2 regions of the Pannonibacter sp. I15F10I1 genome follow, and region 2 is predicted to be linked to the other one. Evidence: riboswitches for the same ligand, from Rfam matches in the RefSeq annotation. Region 2 holds a riboswitch; the other holds the start of a gene.
What was found. Region 2 has a riboswitch for S-adenosylmethionine ahead of IF10I1_RS09555 (O-succinylhomoserine sulfhydrylase). Riboswitches for the same ligand answer to the same signal wherever they lie in the genome.
Positions count from the first base shown of each region.

Region 1: another riboswitch for S-adenosylmethionine. It lies ahead of IF10I1_RS21260 (hypothetical protein); the one in region 2 lies ahead of IF10I1_RS09555 (O-succinylhomoserine sulfhydrylase).

Region 1 covers NZ_FYAN01000029.1:79,627-86,826, reverse strand. The annotation lists gene IF10I1_RS21275 (ChbG/HpnK family deacetylase) at 40-837, shown strand; gene IF10I1_RS21270 (Crp/Fnr family transcriptional regulator) at 1,070-1,759, shown strand; gene IF10I1_RS21265 (acyl-CoA thioesterase) at 1,781-2,197, shown strand; gene IF10I1_RS21260 (hypothetical protein) at 2,481-2,792, opposite strand; SAM-I-IV-variant riboswitch at 2,839-2,950, opposite strand; gene IF10I1_RS21255 (hypothetical protein) at 3,072-4,073, shown strand; gene IF10I1_RS21250 (SlyX family protein) at 4,084-4,290, opposite strand; gene IF10I1_RS21245 (glutathione binding-like protein) at 4,460-5,164, shown strand; gene IF10I1_RS21240 (hypothetical protein) at 5,226-5,774, opposite strand; gene IF10I1_RS21235 (hypothetical protein) at 5,844-6,407, opposite strand; gene IF10I1_RS21230 (ATP-binding protein) at 6,494-7,200, opposite strand, start outside.
Region 2 covers NZ_FYAN01000011.1:229,637-236,836, reverse strand. The annotation lists gene IF10I1_RS09575 (glycosyltransferase family 2 protein) at 1-568, opposite strand, end outside; gene IF10I1_RS09570 (transporter substrate-binding domain-containing protein) at 1,036-1,794, shown strand; gene IF10I1_RS09565 (alpha/beta fold hydrolase) at 1,899-2,546, shown strand; gene IF10I1_RS09560 (2'-deoxycytidine 5'-triphosphate deaminase) at 2,621-3,715, opposite strand; SAM riboswitch at 3,867-3,946, shown strand; gene IF10I1_RS09555 (O-succinylhomoserine sulfhydrylase) at 3,987-5,189, shown strand; gene apaG (Co2+/Mg2+ efflux protein ApaG) at 5,360-5,752, shown strand; gene IF10I1_RS09545 (tellurite resistance TerB family protein) at 5,775-6,188, opposite strand; gene IF10I1_RS09540 (lysine--tRNA ligase) at 6,414-7,200, shown strand, end outside.

The DNA.
Region 1 (7,200 bases), on a different contig from region 2:
GGCATGGTGCCCCGCGATAAATTGCGGGTAGGGGGCGGAATGAAACGGATCACCCTGGCGGCAGTCGATTATGGCTTCGCGTTCGGCACGGACCGGGCGATCCGCAAGCTTTTGGCGCAGGGCCGCCTCAGCGCGGTGGGCTGTCTTGCTTTCTCCGAGTTGTGGCGGCGTGAATATGCGCCCTTGCGCGAGGTCGTGGATGGCGGCGCAGGTCATGCACTGGTTGGCCTGACCCTGACGCTGACAGGCGCCTTCGGCATGCCGATGAGCCCCCGCTGGCGGCAGGAACTGGGGCCATCCTTCCGCAGCCCCGGCTGGTTTGGCCGCCGCGCAGGTTTCGGGCTGCTGCCCGACGAAATCATCCTTGAGGAGATGGCCGCCCAGATCCGCAGCTTCATGGCACATTTCGGCGCTGAACCGCAATTCATCACCCTGTCCGATGGCCTGATGCGCCACCGGGCTCTGGTTCGGCTGCTGGCACGGTCGGTGGAGGCTGAGGGCCTTGCCACCCGTCCGCTTCTCATCTACCCGCAAGGGGAAGGGCGGGCGCTGCGCCGTTTCAGCCGCTTTGTGTTGAAGCTTGGCTTTCCGCTGCTGGCCAGCGGCCCCATGCTGCCGGACCCGCCAACCGAGGCGGAACTGCAGGAGGCGCTGAGGCATCACTTCGACGGACTTCCTGAAATGGCTTTCGTCGTGGCGCGGCCTGCGATCATCGATGACCGTCTGCGGCGGCAACTGCCAAAGGCGGAGCTTGCAAGGCGCGAGCGGCATTTTGCCGTGCTCAAAAGCCTCAAATTCTTCAACACACTGGCAGAGAAGGACATCTTCCTTTACTGAAGGCGTACCAGCCGGTTTTCTCCTGCCAGTCCTCGATCTGCCTTCCGCAAACGGAAACGGCTCCAGTGGGGGCTGGAGCCGTTCTTCGGGAGGAGGCAAACAGCTCTCGCTGTCTGCTATTGTGGATATGGGCAGTTTTTGCGAGATTGCCAGAGGCAGGGTAGACAATTTTTACTGGGCAGGCGGGCGGCGCAGGGCCGTGTGTCTGCCATGAGCCAAGGGGCAGCGTCTCGTGTCGGATCTCAAGGGTTTTCTCGACAACAGCTTCACTCTCGAGGGGCTGCCGTCAGAGCTGGCGGACGGGCTCACCCGTCTGGCGCGTCCGATGAAGGTGAACCAGGGAGCGATCCTGTTCGAGACCGGCGATCCGGGCAATGGCTGCTACGCCATTCTGGAAGGTTCCCTCAAGGTCTCCATTCTGTCCGTCGAAGGGGATGAGCAGCTGCTCGCCGTGCTGGGGCCGGGGGATCTGGTGGGTGAACTGGCGCTGCTCGATGGGCGCCCGCGCTCGGCCACTGTCACGGCGCTGAAGGCGGCACGGCTCGCCTTCATCGACAAGTCCGCTTTCGAGCGCTTTGCCGATGAAAACCCGCAGCTCTACCGGCACATGCTGTCCATCGTCGGCAAGCGGCTGCGGCAGTCCAACGATGTTCTGGCCGCCCGTTCCTTCCTGCCGCTGCCGGGCCGCGTGGCTCAGACGCTGATGCAGCTGTCGGAGACCTTCGGCAAGCCGCTGGATAACGGCCGCATCCTCATTCACTACAAGCTCAGCCAGTCCGAGATTGCCAATATGGCAGGTGCTGCGCGCGAGAATGTCAGCCGCGTGCTGAACGACTGGAAGCGGCTCGGCACCATCAGCCGTATCTCCGGTTATTACTGCCTCGAGCGCCCCGAAGTGCTCAAGCAGGCCGCAACCCTCTGATTTTCCTCCCCACCGTCTTTCATGGAGAGCCATGTGACAGCCACTTCGGACGCAGAAACCGAACAGCCAACCGGTGACCTGACCCTTCGCACTATGGCCATGCCGGCCGATACCAACGCCTCGGGCGACATTTTCGGCGGCTGGGTGCTGTCGCAGATGGACCTTGCAGGCGGCATTGCCGCTGGCCAGCGCGCCAGTGGCCGCGTTGTGACCATTGCAATCGACCGGATGAAATTCATCCGTCCGGTGCATGTGGGTGATGTGCTGTGCATCTACACCCGCGTTGGCCGGATCGGCCGGTCCTCCATGGAAATCAACATGGAAGCCTGGGCCCTGCGCCACCGCTATGGCCAGCGGGAAAAGGTGACCGAAGCGATGTTCACCTTCGTCGCCGTGGATGAGGATGGCCGTCCGCGTCCGGTTCCGGCGGAGTGCTGAGGTCAGCTCCGGGTGAGCCGGGCTCATTGAGGGGCGGTCAAGCCCGTGCGGCGCCTGAGCGATTTCAAGGCGTGATGCGTCGGCATCGAAAGCCTTGGCATCAGTCCATTGGTGAAAGCCTCTCCACTTTCGTCTTGCCATGACGAACAGAAAGAAGAAGCCGGTCAGGCAGTCCTGACCGGCTTGTGGCCTGTTTGGGGGCAGGCGGAACAGCACGAAGCGCAAGGCTTTTCAGCCATGGCACGTGAAAATAGCGTGGTTCGGGAACGGGTTCCGCGGCGGTTCAGCCGGGAAAGCTCTGCCGGGCGCGACGCTCGAGATCGGCGTAAAGGCTCTCGTCGACCGCTTTGGAACAACCTGTGTTCCACAGTGCGATCAGCCCTTCCACCCGTGTCTTGCGCATCTCTGAGGTCAGCGGCGCATGTGTACGGCGGAGCGCGGCAGTCAGTTTCAACTGACGCAGGCGCTGCAGGACATAAAACTCCGAGGCGGTCAGGGAAGAACGGGCGGCAGGTGCGGCCAGGTCCTTCAGCTGTGCCCCGGCCAGGACAATCTGGACGGATGCGTTCACGGCGTTACTCTCTCTTCTCGACATTAAAAAATCCTCCTTCGGTTGCCCGAGGAGGACTGGCGCATTGACGTTCTGACCGCTTGGTTGCCCTGGGTTTCCCCATGGCCACATCCCTTTGCGGGGACCACCTTGCCCGGCCGGGCAGGTTGGCGAGGGCGCCAGCCCTTCTCTTGATGATGCGGGCTTTATGGCACAAACCTTTTGCGGGGTCAATCAGCGGGAATTTCACGTCTGCCTCCCGCTCTGCGTCTATCTGACAGAGCGAAAATCCGGCCGAGCCGCCGCCCTTTCCGGGAGAGTCAGATGCCCCAGCAGACCGATGCCACCTTGCAGATGATCGATGCGAACAATGCGGGCTTCGGCACCGTGCGGCTGGATCCGCGGGCGGAAAGCAGCAACTACGAGGATCATCTCGTGTTGCAGGGCACTCAGTTGCCAAGCACCTATTACGGATTGGCGGGGTCGGACAATACGACCCGGTTCAGGCCGTTGCATCAGGCCGGCTTTCTGGCGACTACGGCCCGCACGCGCGTCTATTTTGCGGTGGCGGGGATGATCAATCAGATCACCAACCCGCGTACGGCGCTTTCGTCCAGTCTTCAGCAGGTTCAGGGGCCGGTCTACAAGAGCAAGTATTATGTCTTTGTCCGCCTCGGCGTTTCCCTTGCTGATTTTCAGGCGACGATTGCCGCCATGATTGCAAATGCGCAGGCGATCACGACAGGCGATCTGGTGGACATGAATGGGCGGTCGCAGGCAACGGGCCCGACCGGCCTCTACTATGTGAATGCAGGGGCGCTCGAGGGCACATTCTGGGCGCGCAAGAATGCAGGTTGGGAAAGTTCGTTCTTTCCATCCAAGATCAACAAGCGCCTCCGGCCGCTCTGTCTGATGGATTTCCGCATTCAGCCCAATCAGGTTGCGACGGCGCAGGGTACGGGAGCTGCCTATGCCGCCAGCATTGCGCTGGTGCCCACGGCGCGCAACCAGGTGCATACGGGCCATACGCTGATGACACCGGCCGCGCTTGCCAACTGGTACGCCGGCCAGAACTTTGCCTCTCTGGCTGGCAATGTGGCTGGTGCCACGATCTGGAACAAGTATGACTGGCTTGGCCAATACCAGCAGAATGCGTCCTTTGCGACGAACAACTATGATGTCGCAGGTCCGCAAATCGCCAGCGGTAACGAATATTACGCCCGCGAGTTCTTCAATCTGTTCCCTGTAACGAACCCGAATGCCAATGCGAAGACCGCGCAAAGCCAGTCCATCGTCTCGATGATCGATGGCTTCGTGAACAATTGAGTGTTCGCACTCAATAATGCGGCGGGCGGGTGACGGGATGGGCGGAAATGCCCGTCTCGATCAGCTCGTCGATCTGGTCCGTCATTTCCCTCAGCTTGCGCGTCAGCCGCTCGATCTGCTTGCCCTGCTCGATGACCACGGCGTTGAGGTCGTCGATGGTGCGGATGGCATGGGCAAGGCCGATCTCCAGATTCACGACGCGGTCTTCATCCATCATGGCAAGGGCCTCTCGTGATATGTGGCCGCTTCTCAGCCGCAGGTTTGGAAATTCTGACAGGGTACGGTCTTGGCAGGGCGGACAAGATGCTTAAGTTAGACAAGCGGGGTGCTCTGCCTCGCGTCTTATCTCCCCTCCCGCCCTTTGGCACAAGAGCGAAAGCCCGAACATGACAAGCCTTGCGGATTTTCCGATCACCCGGAAGTGGCCGGCCCAGCATCCTGACCGTATCCAGCTTTACTCCCTGCCGACGCCGAATGGCATCAAGGTCAGCGCCTTCCTGGAAGAAGCGGGCCTTGCCTATGAGCCGCATCTGGTGGATTTCGGCTCCAGTGACCAGATGACGCCCGAGTTCCTGTCGCTGAACCCGAACAACAAGATCCCCGCCATCATCGACCCCAATGGCCCGGACGGAAAGCCTTTCGGCATCTGGGAATCGGGTGCCATCCTCATCTATCTTGCGGAAAAGACGGGCCAATTCCTGCCGGAGGATCCGGCCGGGAAGTATGAGACCATCCAGTGGCTGATGTGGCAGATGGGCGGCCTTGGCCCCATGTCCGGCCAGCTCGGCTTCTTCCACAAATTCGCCGGCCGCGAATATGAGGACCGCCGCCCGTTCGAGCGTTACCGCGACGAGGTGAAGCGCCTGCTGGGTGTGCTCGATCAGCGTCTTGAGGGCCGCGAGTTCATCATGGGCGCGGACTACACCATCGCCGACATGGCCTCATGGCCCTGGCTGCGCACCCTCTCCGGCTTCTATGAGGCAGCAGAGCACGTGGACCTTGCCACCCGCAAGAACGTGCTGCGCTGGTTCGAAGCCTGCATGGCCCGCCCGGCCAACCAGAAGGCGGTCAATATTCCGGCGCGGGGCTGAGAAACAAGGATCAGTCCGGCCCGGCGCCAAGGCCGGGCCGGACTTCACGACATGGGCCGGATCACGCAAAGATCTGCCACCAGGGGGCCCAGCCGGCCGTCTTCATCTGAGTAGGAGACACCTGCGCCGTCTTCTGGTTGATCTGGCCCGTCAGCGTCAGCTGTGTCTGCAGCGTTGTGGCATTGATCATCGTGCAGCCGAAATCGGCCGGGTTTTCGTCCGAAAAGCTGTTGTAGAAAACGTAGAGCCCGATGGCCGGGCTGTCGCCGAAGTAGCCGTTCTTTGTGGTGGCAATCAGCGTGTTCATCTGGTTGATGTCGATCGTGTAGAACGGGAACCTGTTCACGACATCGAGTTTCTTCGCCTGCACCAGCAGGACGGAGCCCTTGTAGTTCCAGATCCAGTCGCCGCCGAATTCGATCTCCAGCTTGGCGCCTTGCAGGCTTGTCGTGCCGAGGCCGAGATTCTGGCCGGTCGACTGATCATTGATCACGGCGAGATTGACACTCGTGATCGCGTCTTCCCGGATCACCTCGCCCAGATTGGATGAGGCCTTCATGATGTTGTAGGTCCAGGTGGACTGGGTCTTGAGAACGTCGGTAAGAGACATGGACTGCTCCCTGCGCTGGTCTGTCTCTTGCCTTGACGCAGGCAGGGCAGGGCGCGTGAGCATACGGCCTCACTTCAGCGGAAACATTTCATACCAGGGCCGGGCGCCCGCATGCCTTGCCTCCTCAAGCGTGACGATGGCCGGGCGAAGCGTCAGGCGGTTGCGGTTGAACAGGAAGTCCTGCATGCGCCGCGCATCGATGAACAGGCAGCCTTCGCTCATCCGGTGCTCCGGTCCGGTAAAGCTGGTGTAGAGCACGAAGACCGGATGCACGTGCCGGTGCCCGTGTGAGGCGGCTTCTGCCGCCGCGATCAGGCTGCGGATGCCGTCAACCTCGAAGGGAAAATAGCTCAGCCCCAGATGCCGCTCGCGCTCCAGCCGCAGGGCGCGCACCAGATAGTGCCGGTCGTCGAGGCTCCACGCCCAGCTCGCCCCCAGATCCTCCGCAAGGCCGGGGTCCTCCTGCCAGGCGGTGACCAGCCCGATCTTGGCAGCGCGCGTCATCTGATGGATCGTCACCAGATTGACCGTCGTCAGAAACGGCTCCGCCACATGCGCCCCAAGATGGGCGGTGGCTTCCATGAAGTCCGAGGTCCAGACCGACCTCTCGGCGAGAATTTCCTGAATATTCATGACCATCCCGGCCCCAGCTGCCCTGCCTTGAAGGACGCTTGCGGGGGAGGGATGTGAATATAATCCGGTAGGATAGCTATTGAGACTTAGGCTGCCCAGTAAGGCACATATCTCGCATTACGTTTGCCTTGATCCGGATCGGCCGGCGCGATGCGGGCGCGTTTAATCGATTCGGCAATGACGGCAGAGACGGCTTGATAATCATCACGGGTCAATGAGAACCGGTCACGCAATGTCGTATTGCTCATGTAATCCTGTGCCATCCATCGAAGAACGCAATGATGGAAGCAGGCTCTCAGTTTCTCAGCCTTCGACATCTGCCCGAAGTTTCGCGGTGCAAGAAGAACAACACGCATTGATGTTTCGGAGGAAATAAAATCTGGAGGTGGCAGGTGTCGTGCCTCGATTTCGATAAGCGTCTTGTCTAACCCACCTCCACGTTCTTCACAGAGACCAAAAGAGCGCATAGCCTTTGCAAGTTTTTCGTTTCTTGAGCGCCTCTCATCGATAATACGATCGGTGCTAATCAGCGAGTTTCCCGGGTTCGTTACTTCCAGGCGACTGTCATATATCTCGATGACAGGCCCAGTTCCTGTCGCCATGAAATCTTGGTGAATGAGAGCATTGGCGATAACCTCCCGGACTGCTGTTTCGGGAAAGTGTGGAACCATGCGCCTTACGCCGTCAATATACCGTTCTTCCTTTGGCAGACGTTCCATCAAGAAACGCATCATTCCTGCAAAGCCGACGGCGTATCCTTTCTTTCCTTCCTGCTCAAATTCGGACTTGGACT
Region 2 (7,200 bases):
GGGACTGAAAAAAGGCTTCCTCCGCGGCGAGACGCGCCCGTTCCTGGGCCTGCCTTGCGCTTGAAAGCCGGGCGATTGCGGTGAGAATGCAGGTGAGGCCCACAACAAGGCTCAGCAGCAGCATCTGCACATCAAAGGGCAGAACCATGCCGGCGAAGAAGCTGGCGGCCATGGCGGCCGCGCCGATTTGCTGGCGGGGCGTCACGCGGGTGCGGGCCGACATGTGGGGAAAGCGGGCTTCCAGTTCGCCGGCGGGCGCATTCAGCACCGTCAGGGCGTGGCGCAGAGCCGAAGGCGTGGCGATGCGCACTGCCGCACTCCAGTCCGGATGGCGCAGAAAGAAGGCGCGCAGTTCGGCGACGTGCTCAGGTTCGGGCGCAACCACATAGACCGGCCCCTCCCGGCCGAGACCGATCATCATCGGCCCGGCTTCACCCGGGCCGCATTGCAGCACATGGCCATTGACCAGCAGCGGGCGGAAGCTGCCGACTGGCAGAAAGGGGACGCCGCAGACTTCCGCCACTGCACTGTAATAGGCCTCTTCCGTGAGGATGGCATTGCGCATCATGTAGTGCACGGGATGGACACCGTGATAGGATGCCAGCTGACAGGCAGACCGCAGTGCAGAGGCAGAAAGACCCCGTGACACAAGGACATGCATCTCCTCTTGCAGCAATTGCTGCGGCGCGGCTCTTTCATTTTTCGGGACTGGTCCGTTTTCGGAAGAGGCCTGATGGGCAGATGCTTGCGGGCGGGGCGAGGGAGATTCACACTGCAGGAATGTTTCGCCGGCGTCTGCAGCCATTCTTGGCCGCTTTACTCTGTCCGACGCAGTCTCCTCTGCCACAACAGACATCGCCCGCCCCTTCCGAGGCCGCCGGACACACACTCGTCCGGCTCCCGCAGGGAGTACGGCAGAAGATATTCCCACAATCAACAGTTTTATATTTTTTTGTCTCAATTGCGATTGGTTTTATACCGGCCCAGACCCTCGGTCAGGCAACTGCAGCTCCTTCGCAGTTGAACGGAGCGGGCATGACCATTGTCATTCCCAACTTCCGCGATCCGCGCGCGCTGGCCGAACGTCCCGCGCAGCCGCCGGAGAAGATTGAATTCCTCGCCTCGGATGATTTTCCTCCCTTTTCCTTCCGTGACCCGCAAGGACGCCTGACCGGCTTCAATGTGGATCTGGCGCGGGCAGTCTGCGAAGAACTGGGGGCGTCCTGCAGTCTGCGGGTGAAGGCCTTCGAGGCTCTGCCAGATGCGCTGATGGCGGGGGAGGGCGATGCCATTCTCTCCGGCCTCGCCAAGACGGAAGCCCTGCGGCGGGAGATGGCCTTCTCCGACACCTACATGCGCCTGCCCGCCCGGTTCGTGCTAGGGCAGGGCACGGACAGCTTTGATCCCAACATGCCATCCGCAAAGCGCATCAGCGTCGAAGCCGGCAGCCGCCACGAGGCCTTCCTGAAGGCCGCCTTCCCGGGCCTTGCCGTCGAGCCGTTTCCTACAGCCGGTGAGGCAAGGGCTGCGCTGAAGGAGGGCAAGGCCGACGTGCATTTCGGCGACGGCATGGCGCTGTCCTTCTGGCTGGCCAGCAAGGAGGCGGATGGCTGCTGCCGCTTTGTGCCGGGCCCCTGGCTGGAGCCGCGCTATTTTGGCGACGGGCTTTCCATTGCCTTGCGCCGTGACGACCAGGCGCTGCTGGACGCGCTGAACTATGCCCTGCGGCAGGTGCAGGACAAGGGCATCTATGGCGAGCTTTACCTGCGCTATTTCCCGGTGGGGTTCTACTGAGGCTTCAGACCGCCAGTAAAGCCATTGCCAGACCGGCCGGTTCTGGCTAAGCCGGGTCACTCTTTGCGCGCGGAGCCCATCCGCCGCCACAACAGGACAGCCTGATGACCGAATTTCTCTGGACCCGCCCGGAAGGCACGCCGGATGCAACCCTGCTTCTGGCCCATGGCGCCGGTGCGCCGATGGACTCCGCCATCATGAACCGGCTTGCCACAGCCCTCGCGGCCGAAGGCATTGCCGTGGTGCGGTTTGAGTTTCCCTATATGGCCGCCCGCCGTACCACGGCCAAGAAGGCCCCGCCGCCGAAGGCCGAACTGCTGGTCGGGGCCTATCAGAAGGCCATGCAGGCGCTGATGAGTGAGGTGCAAGGCCCGTTCCTCATTGGCGGCAAGTCCATGGGCGGGCGCGTTGCCGCCATGCTGACGGCCGGCGCTTCGCTGCCGGGCCGTGTGAAGGGCGTTGTCTGCATCGGCTATCCGTTCCACCCGCAGGGCAAGTCCGATGTCTGGCGCCTTGAGCCGCTGGAACAGGCCCGCCGCCCCATCTTCATTGCACAGGGCGAGCGTGATCCCTTCGGCAGTCAGGCCGAGCTGGAAGACGTGACCCTGCCGGGCACCTGCGAGATCCTGTTCCTCGAAGACGGCAACCACGACCTCGGGCCCCGCGGCCAGTCGCCCGCGACCTGGGACAGCAACATCACCGCCACCGCCAAGGCCGTTGCAGAGTTTGCCCGCAAGGTTCTGGCCGCCTGAGATTGCAGGTCCGGTGCGCTGGCCGCACCGGGCTTGAGCAATTCCCGATGAGCCAGGCTCATCGGGAGTTCATATCAGCTGAGCGCGCGGAAGTGTTTGGAGAGCTTCAGCTCCTGGCCCTGATAGTTGGAGCCGATGCCCTCGCCATAGAGCCGGTGCGGGCGTTCGGCCATGTGCTCATAGACGAGCCGCCCGACCGTCTGGCCATGCTCCAGAATGAAGGGCACGTCGTGCGAGCGCACTTCCAGCACGGCGCGTGAGCCTGTGCCGCCCGCGGTGCTGTGGCCAAAGCCGGGATCGAAGAAACCGGCGTAATGCACGCGGAATTCTCCCACCAGCGGATCGAAGGGCACCATCTCGGCGGCAAAATCCGGCGGCACATGCACCGCTTCCTGGCTGACGAGAATGTAGAACTCGTTCGGGTCGAGCACCAGTTCGGCCGCCCCGCGCCGGTAGATCGGGTCCCAGAAGTCGAGCGGGTGATGCGCATCCTTCAGGTCCACGTCGATGACGCCCGTGTGGTGCTTGGCGCGGTAGCCGACGAGGCTGCCATCGCCGGAGCCTTCCAGATCGATGGACAGTTGCACGCCGCCGCCGATGCGCTCCATGCCGCCAGAAACAAGGCGTAGGCGCGCATGCACGTCTTCCAGCTCGCTGTCCGGGATCAGCGGCTCACCGGCGCGGAACCGGATCTGCGACAGGCGGGAGCCGCTGCGCACCAGAATGGGGAAGGTGAGCGGCGAGATTTCCGCATAGAGCGGCCCGTTGTAGCCGGCCGGCACCGTGTCAAAGGCGCGCCCGCCATCGGTGATGACGCGGGTGAAGACATCAAGCCGCCCGGTGGAGCTTTTCGGGTTGGCGGTCGCCGAGATGGCATCGGGCAGCGCCAGGCTTTCCTGCAAGGGCACGATATAGACGCAGCCCGTTTCCAGCACGGCGCCGCGCGTCAGGTCGATGGTATGCAGCGCGAAGGCATCCAGCTTGTCGGCGACGGCGACGCCATTGCCCGGCAGGAAGCTGGCGCGCACCCGGTAGGCAAGCCCCCCGAGGCGCAGGTCAAGGCTGGCTGGCTGAATCTGGCCGTCGACAGGCGCCAGCTCGCTGCGGATCGTTCCGGCGCGGAACATGTCCTCGATCATGTGGGCGGGCAGAATGCCGTCTGGGCGCATGGCAAGCCTTTCATGGAGCCGGGGGGAGCCGGGGAGGGGCGTTATCTTCCTCTGCGCTGTCATTAGCCGATGGCAGGGTCTTGGCCAACCCTTTCATGGCGGGTCCATGGCTGGCAAAGATTGACCACTGGCCATGAAAGGCGTATTTGCAGACAGGATCCGTGGTGATTTGAGCCGGCCGGCTTGCAGCCACGTTAAAGAAGTTGCTAAAGAGGCCGGGGAGAAACACCCGGCCTTTATGGCCGGTTTTTTGTTTCTGGAGCGAAGACCGATGAGCGCATCCGATACCCCGTCCTCCCGCCCCCTGCGTCCGGCCACCCGTCTTGTGCATGGTGGCACTGTCCGCTCCCAGCATGGCGAGACCTCCGAAGCCATCTTCCTGACGCAGGGCTTCGTCTACGCCAATGCGGAAGCAGCAGAAGCGCGCTTCAACGGCGAGGATCCGGGCTATGTCTATTCGCGCTATTCCAACCCCACCGTTGCCATGTTCGAGCAGCGCATGTGCGAACTGGAAGAGGCGGAAGCGGCCATCGGCACCGCCAGCGGCATGGCCGCCGTCAATCTGGCGCTGATGGCCTCGGTCAAGGCCGGTGATCATGTGGTTGCCGCCAAGGCGCTCTTCGGCTCCTGCCGTTACATCGTTGAAACCCTGCTGCCGCGTTTTGGCGTCACCAGCACGCTGGTGGATGGCACGGATCTGGACCAGTGGCGCGCTGCGGTGAAGCCGAACACCAAGGCTGTCTTCCTGGAGAGCCCGACCAATCCGACGCTGGATGTGATCGATATCGCCGCCGTTGCGGAGATCGCTCATGCCGTTGGCGCCCGCGTCATCATCGATAACGTCTTCGCCACGCCGATCTTCCAGTCGCCGCTGAAGCTGGGCGCCGATGTTGTGGTCTATTCGGCCACCAAGCACATCGACGGCCAGGGCCGCTGCCTTGGCGGTGTCGTCCTGTCCGATGCCAAGTGGATCGAGGAAGAAGTGCTGCCGCTGGTCAAGCACACCGGCCCGGCCATGAGCCCGTTCAATGCCTGGGTGCTGCTGAAGGGGCTGGAGACGCTGCCGCTGCGTGTTGCCCAGCAGTCTTCCAGCGCGGCCCGCATTGCGGACCGTCTGGCGGGTGATCCGGCAATCGCACGCCTGATCTATCCGGGCCGTGACGACCATCCGCAGGCCGCCGTCGCCCGCAAGCAGATGCGCGGCGGCTCGACCATGCTGGCCTTCGAGCTGAAAGGCGGCAAGGCGGCAGCCTTCGCCTTCACCAATGCGCTGGAAGTGATCAAGCTGTCCAACAATCTGGGCGATGCCAAGAGCCTGATCACCCATCCATCCACCACCACGCACAAGAGCGTTGCCGAAGAGGCGCGGCTGGAGCTGGGCATCACCGAAGGCATGCTGCGCCTGTCCGTGGGCCTCGAAGATCCGCTGGACCTTCTCGAGGACATCGAGCGGGCGCTGGCGGCGGCCCGCTGAGCACGGGACTATATCAGGACGGGGTGGAGTGCTTGAAAGCACTCCACCCCGTCAGTCATTTTCACGCTTGCACTTTTCGTGTGCGTTGCGGCGCTCTATATCTTGAAAATGACACGCGGAGCCGGCAACAGCCTGATCCGCTTCACGAATTGTTGAGGAGCCGGAAGGCCATGTACCGGGCCGTTACCAACGGGATACAGGTCACAGTCGAACCCTTCTATCTGGCGGACCAGTCCTCGCCGGAAGAGGGGAGCTATGTCTGGGGCTATACCGTCGAGATCGTCAATCTCGGGGATGTGCCGGTCCAGTTGCGCCGCCGCCACTGGCTGATTACGGACGGCAACGGCCAGATGCAGGAAGTGGAAGGGCCGGGTGTGGTCGGGGAAGAGCCGGTCATCAAGCCGGGCGAAGCCTTTGAATATTCCTCCGGCTGCCCGCTGACCACGCCCTCCGGCATCATGGAAGGCGCCTATCTTATGGAGCTGCCGGACGGGCGCATGATGAATGTCTCCATCCCGCCCTTCTCGCTGGACACTCCGAACCGGCGCGGGTTTCTGAACTGAAACCCACTCCGCCGGAGGCTGCTCAGGCGAGCCGGTAGCGGGCGATGGCGCCGCGCTCGATGGCGGCGCAGGTCAGCTTGTCGAGGCGGAACCGGTCGCGCAGGAGCTGCAGGATGCGCAGCTCTTCCTTCGAGACCGCAATGTCGGAGGCAGCCACCTCCACAGCCAGCGCATAGGCCGTGTCATAGAGCAGGTGCGGCAGGGTCTCGGCGATGATGGTCAGCACGTCATTCATGCCGTCCTCGGCCTGCAGCAGCTGGGTGCAGCGCTGGGCCGCCGGCAGCACGTTGGCCGGGTCGAAGCCGTCGAAAACCGGCAGCATGCGGGTCACGTCGCCGATGGTGGCAAGCTCATTGTCGGTCATCAGCCCATCGGAGGCCGATGTGATGACCATGACATAGATCAGGGCTTCCTGGATGCTGAACGGCTTGCTCATTGTGGCTGCACGGTCCTGTTGAACAGTTTCAAGGCTCAATGGGTAATGCTTCGGCAGGCCGCCTTCAAGAAGGGCCGCAAATATTTGTGCCTGCGCGGCCTTCCTGCGGGCAGAGTTTGATTGACGCAAGCCCGCGGCTTTTCTAGTGTCCGCGCTCCGGCCGCCCGCAGGATCTCGCGGGCAACGGAACCGGATTCCCGAAAACATCACGGACCATCTGAGATTATGAGTGAACGTTCCCTCCCTTCGCTTGACCTGTCGCCCGCTTTTGTCGAGGCGGCCCGGACCTCCAAGGCCTGGCCGTTCGAGGAAGCCCGCAAACTGGTGAAGCGCATCGAGAAACGTGATCCCTCGATCCCGGTCCTGTTCGAAACGGGCTACGGCCCCTCGGGCCTGCCCCACATCGGGACCTTCGGCGAGGTGGCGCGCACGACCATGGTGCGCACGGCCTTCCGCATCCTCACCGAACACAAGATCCCGACCCGGCTGCTGTGCTTTTCCGACGATATGGACGGCATGCGCAAGATCCCGGAAAACGTGCCGGATCAGGAAGCGCTGAAGCCCTATCTGCAGATGCCGCTGACGGTGGTGCCGAACCCCTTCGGCGGGGACTACAAGAGCTTTGGCGACCACAACAACGCCATGCTGCGCCGCTTCCTCGACACCTTTGGTTTCGAGTACGAATTCGCCAGCGCGACCGAGTATTACAAGTCCGGCAAGCTGGATGGCATCCTGCTGAAGGCCGTCGAGAAGTATCAGGAACTGATGGACGTGATGCTGCCGACGCTGGGCGAAGAGCGCCGCGCCACCTACAGCCCGTTCCTGCCGATCTCGCCCATCTCCGGCCGCGTGCTCTATGTGCCGATGAAGGACGTGAATGCCCGCGAAGGCACCATCACGTTTGAGGATGAGGACGGCACCGACGTGACCCTGCCGGTCACCGGCGGCAAGGTGAAGCTGCAGTGGAAGCCGGACTTCGGCGCCCGCTGGGCCGCGCTCAACGTTGACTTCG